DNA from 2 places in the Nocardia sp. NPDC004068 genome. Region 2 is predicted to be linked to the other one. Evidence: predicted binding sites of a transcription regulator. Region 2 holds the regulator's gene; the other holds the start of a gene.
The links. The regulator HspR, encoded in region 2, represses chaperone genes until heat shock. The targets are predictions, from matches to a motif close to ANNTGAGTNNNNNNNACTCANNT.
Positions count from the first base shown of each region.

Region 1: a site for HspR is predicted at 1,210-1,232, ahead of lon (endopeptidase La). Genes of this name have one in related genera too.

Region 1 covers NZ_JBIAMW010000003.1:234,309-236,704, reverse strand. The annotation lists gene ACFYTQ_RS08665 (zinc-binding dehydrogenase) at 1-676, opposite strand, end outside; gene ACFYTQ_RS08660 (hypothetical protein) at 871-1,140, shown strand; gene lon (endopeptidase La) at 1,253-2,396, shown strand, end outside.
Region 2 covers NZ_JBIAMW010000018.1:4,242-6,637, forward strand. The annotation lists gene grpE (nucleotide exchange factor GrpE) at 1-128, shown strand, start outside; gene dnaJ (molecular chaperone DnaJ) at 150-1,322, shown strand; gene ACFYTQ_RS32635 (heat shock protein transcriptional repressor HspR) at 1,322-1,711, shown strand; gene ACFYTQ_RS32640 (globin domain-containing protein) at 2,204-2,396, shown strand, end outside.

The sequences.
Region 1 (2,396 bases), on a different contig from region 2:
CCGCCAGCCCCGCCCCGCCCGTCACCTCGAAAACCTTTGTGCGCAAATCGGATTCACCCGGATCGAAGGCGTGATCCGCGCCGAACTCCAGCGCCCGCTGCCGCGCCGCGGGCAACGGATCGACCGCGATGATCGGCGCCGCCCCGATCAGCCGCAACAACTGCACCCCGTGCGCCCCCAGCCCGCCCACGCCCCACACCCCGACGGGTTCGGCCGGGCGCACCTGCGCGGTCGCGGTGATCGCGGCCCACGGCGTCGACACCGCGTCGGGAATGAAACACGCCTGCTCGAACGGCAGATCGTCCGGCAGCGGCACCAGCGTGTCGACCCGCGCCAGCGCGTACTCCGCCCACCCCCCGTCGTAGTCCACCCCCCGCGTGAACACCGCCCCCTTGCGCAACTCCCCCGCCTGCAACACGACTCGATCCCCCACCTTCGCCTGCGACACCCCCGGCCCCAGCGCGTGCACGGTCCCCGCCACCTCGTGCCCGAGCGTGACCACATCCCCCTTCAGATACAGCGGCGTCAACGTCCCATCGATGAGATGCACATCCGACAGACACACCCCCGCCGCCTCCACCTTGATCAACACATGATCCGCCCCCGGCTCCGGAACCGGCACCTCCTCCACCTCGAGCCGACGTTCTGATCCCAGATGAAGACGTGCGGCCAGCATGCTCTCTCCTCGCGTCGGCGTCGACAGGTCGCCCCCGAGTATTCCACCGCCCCACCCGATAGCGACTCCCCTGAACTCGAGCTACCCTCTCGAAAGTATGTTCGAGAGCTTCGAGGCCCACTCGACACGCGAACCTCACCCCTTCTCGTGCATGCTCGGAAGTGCGCCATGTTCACGATCCACCGGAGTGCACCGTGCCCTCACCCCGCACCGACCCGAAACCCTTGTCGGACACCGAGATCCGCCAACTGATGGCCGACCTCGAAGCCGGTCGCCACCCCACCGTCTGGTTCACCCCCCAAGCCGTAGGCATCCCGGAAGGCCGCTCCGGCAAGATAATCGCCATCGCCGACCCCTCCGAACCCGACTTCCTCCGCGTCCGCCCGGCAGGCGTCAACGACACCCTGGCCTTCTCCCCGGCGGAATTGACCCTCACCCGACCCGCCCGCCGCAGGGAACGGTGAGGGCGAGGGGTCCGCGACCCGCTTTCGCTGCCGGTGAACATCCATCCGGAACAACGGACCACCCCGCCAGGTTGAGTAGGTAGCGCTCAACTTTGGAAGGGGCTCGAAAACGATGACTACCCCACAACGACTACCGGTGCTGTTCCTGACCGATCCGATCGTGCTGCCCGGGATGGTGGTGCCGATCGAACTGGACGAATCGGCGCAGGCCGCGATCGATGCCGCGAAGGCGGCGAATCTGGAGTCCGTGCTGCTCGCGCCGCGGTTGGCGGAGGGGTACGCGGGCTATGGCGTGGTCGCCACGATCGAGCAGGTCGGGCGGATGCGCGGGGGTGCGAAGGCGGCGGTGTTGCGGGCCGAGCGGCGCGCGCGGATCGGGCACGGGGTGACCGGGCCGGGGGCCGCGCTGTGGGTCGAGGCCGAACCGGTGGAGACCGGTGAGCCGGACGGCCGCACCCGCGAACTCGCCGCCGAGTACAAGAAGCTGGTCGTGTCGGTGCTGCAACGTCGCGAGGCGTGGCAGGTGATCGACATGGTCGAGCAGATGACCGATCCGTCGGCGCTGGCCGACACCGCGGGCTACGCGCCCTATCTGACCAACGAGCAGAAGCGCGAACTCCTCGAAACCCCGGACGTCGCCGAACGGCTCACCACGCTGATCGGCTGGGTGCGCGACCACATCGCCGAGATGGAGGTCACCGAGAAGATCAGCGAGGACGTGCGCGAGGGGATGGAGAAGTCCCAGCGCGAGTTCCTGCTGCGCCAGCAGCTCAACGCGATCCGCAAGGAGCTGGGCGAGAACGAGCCCGACGGCGCCGAGGACTACCGCACCCGCGTCGAACAGGCCGACCTCCCCGACAAGGTCCGCGAGGCGGCCCTGCGCGAGGTCGATCGGCTCGAGCGCGGCAGCGATCAGAGCCCGGAGGCGGGCTGGATCCGCACCTGGCTCGACACCGTGCTCGAACTGCCGTGGACGGTGAAAACCACGGACTCGACCGATGTCTCGGCTGCCCGCGCGGTCCTCGACGCCGACCACCACGGCCTGGACGAGGTGAAGGATCGCATGGTCGAGTACCTGGCCGTGCGCGCCCGCCGCGCCGAGCGCGGACTCGAGGTCGTCGGCGGTCGCGGCTCCGGCGCGGTGCTGGTGCTCGTCGGCCCGCCCGGCGTGGGCAAGACCTCGCTCGGCGAGAGCGTCGCACGGGCGTTGGGCCGCAAGTTCGTTCGCGTCGCCCTGGGCGGCGTGCGCGACGAGG
Region 2 (2,396 bases):
GCAAGGGTTATCGCTTCGGTGACCGCGTGCTGCGGCACGCCCTGGTCGGTGTCACCGACGCGGTAGCGGATCCGGCGACGCCGGATACGACGAACGCTGGCACGGATGCCGGCACAGGCGACGAGTAACACGAAAGGGGGAGATGCCCGGTGAATCGGGAGTGGCTGGAAAAGGACTTCTACAAAGAACTGGGTGTTTCCTCCGGCGCCACCCAGGACGAGATCAAGAAGGCCTACCGCAAACTCGCGCGTGACCTGCACCCGGACAAGAATCCGGGGGACGTCAAGGCCGAGGAGCGGTTCAAGGCCGTCAGCGAGGCGCACGCCGTGCTGTCGGATCCGGAGAAGCGCAAGGAGTACGACGAGGCGCGGCGGCTGTTCGCCAGCGGCGGTTTCGGCCGCGGCGGCTTCTCGCCGGGTGGTGGCTACGCCGGACAGGGCGGTTTCAGCGAGTTCAACCTTGGTGACATCTTCGGCGGCGGCGCGGCCGCGGGCGACGGTGGCCTGGGCGACCTGCTGGGCGGCCTGTTCAATCGCGGCGGGGGCGCGCGCACCGCGTCGTCCCGGCCGCGGCGGGGCAGCGATGTGGAGACCGAGACCACGCTCGGTTTCCGCGAGGCGGCCCAGGGCGTGACCGTGCCGCTGCGGATGACCAGTCCGTCGCCGTGCACCACGTGTCACGGCAGCGGCGCCAAGCCCGGCACCAGCCCGCGAGTCTGCCCGCACTGCAACGGAACCGGCGTGATCAGCCGCAACCAGGGCGCGTTCGGGTTCAGCGAGCCGTGCGACGACTGCCGTGGGACCGGGTCGATCATCGACGACCCGTGCCCCGACTGCCGCGGCACCGGCATCCAGAACCGGACCCGCACGATCACCGTGCGGATCCCGCCGGGGGTGCGCGACGGTCAGCGGATCCGGTTGGCGGGTCAGGGCGAGGCCGGCCTGCGCGGCGCGCCCGCGGGCGATCTGTTCGTCACCGTGCACGTCGGGCAGGACAAGGTCTTCGGCCGCAACGGCGACGACCTGACCCTGGTGCTGCCGGTCAGCTACGCCGAATTGGTGCTGGGCACAACGGTTTCCGTGCCCACGCTGGACGGCCGCGTCGGGGTGAAGGTGCCCGCGGGCACCGCCGACGGGCGTACCCTGCGAGTGCGCGGGCGCGGCGTGCCCAAGCGCGGTGGCGGCGCCGGTGATCTGCTCGTGACGGTGAAGGTCGCGGTTCCGCAGAAGCTGGACGACGATGCCTCCGAGGCGTTGCGCGCCTACGCGGAGGCGGAGAAGGCCGGTGGGTTCGACCCCCGGGCGGGATGGGCAGGTTCGTGATGGACGGTGATCGCGAGAAGAGGACGTCCGGCACCGAGTACTTCATGATCTCGGTGGCGGCGCAGTTGGCCGGTATGCACGCGCAGACCCTGCGCACCTACGACCGGCTGGGACTGGTGACGCCGCAACGCACCTCGGGCGGCGGGCGGCGCTACTCGGCCCGCGACGTGGAGCTGCTGCGCGAGGTGCAGCGGCTGTCGCAGGACGAGGGCGTCAATCTCGCGGGCATCAAGCGGATCATCGAACTCACCAACCAGGTCGAGGCGCTCCAGGAGCGGGTCCGCGAGCTGTCGGCCGAGGTCGAGCGGCTGCGCTCGCGCTACCTGCCGGAGCTGTCCCAGCGCAGCACGGCCCTGGTGGTCTGGCAGCCGCGCAACAAGCGCCACTGATCCGGCGCACGGAAACATCTGTGGCACAGCGCCTCCGGCGACGGGGGCGCTGTTTTCGTTTGCGCGCGGTGTGCTGGAATTCCGTCGGCGTGCTCGGGCGGCACCGGTCCGCATTTCGTCTCGAAATGTGAATGGCACCCGGAAATTCATTGCCGGAAGGTCGGTTTCATTACCCGCGCACGAGGGCTCGCCGACCCACTGATGGTTGCTCCAAGATCGCTGTAAATCCGAGTATTTCAGATAGAACCGTGCCAGACGGGTGATTCATATATCGAAAACGCCGGTGTGTCATAGGCAAACGGTCGGTTTCGTCGAGTTTTCACCCGCCTCGGCCTGGTTTCGGGGGAATTACACACGTGTTCTTCAGACGACTCGGTCCGCACCTGGCAAACCTCGCTTAGACTCGTTCGACATCGGCTGCCGTCGAGTGCGCGGTACCCTACACCCGTCGGCGCGGCCCGTGTTCGCATGCGAAATGGGGTTGTGAGACATATGGATTCGCGGACCGTCGCATTGATGAGAACGACGTTCAAGGCGGTTGCTGCGGAGGAGGGCGGACCGGAGCGGCTCGCCCGCTCGTTCTACGCGATCCTGTTCACCGACCATCCACACATCCGCGACCTGTTCCCCGCCGCCCTCGACGCCCAGCGCGACCGGCTGGTCAAGGCCATCGGCTTCGTCATCG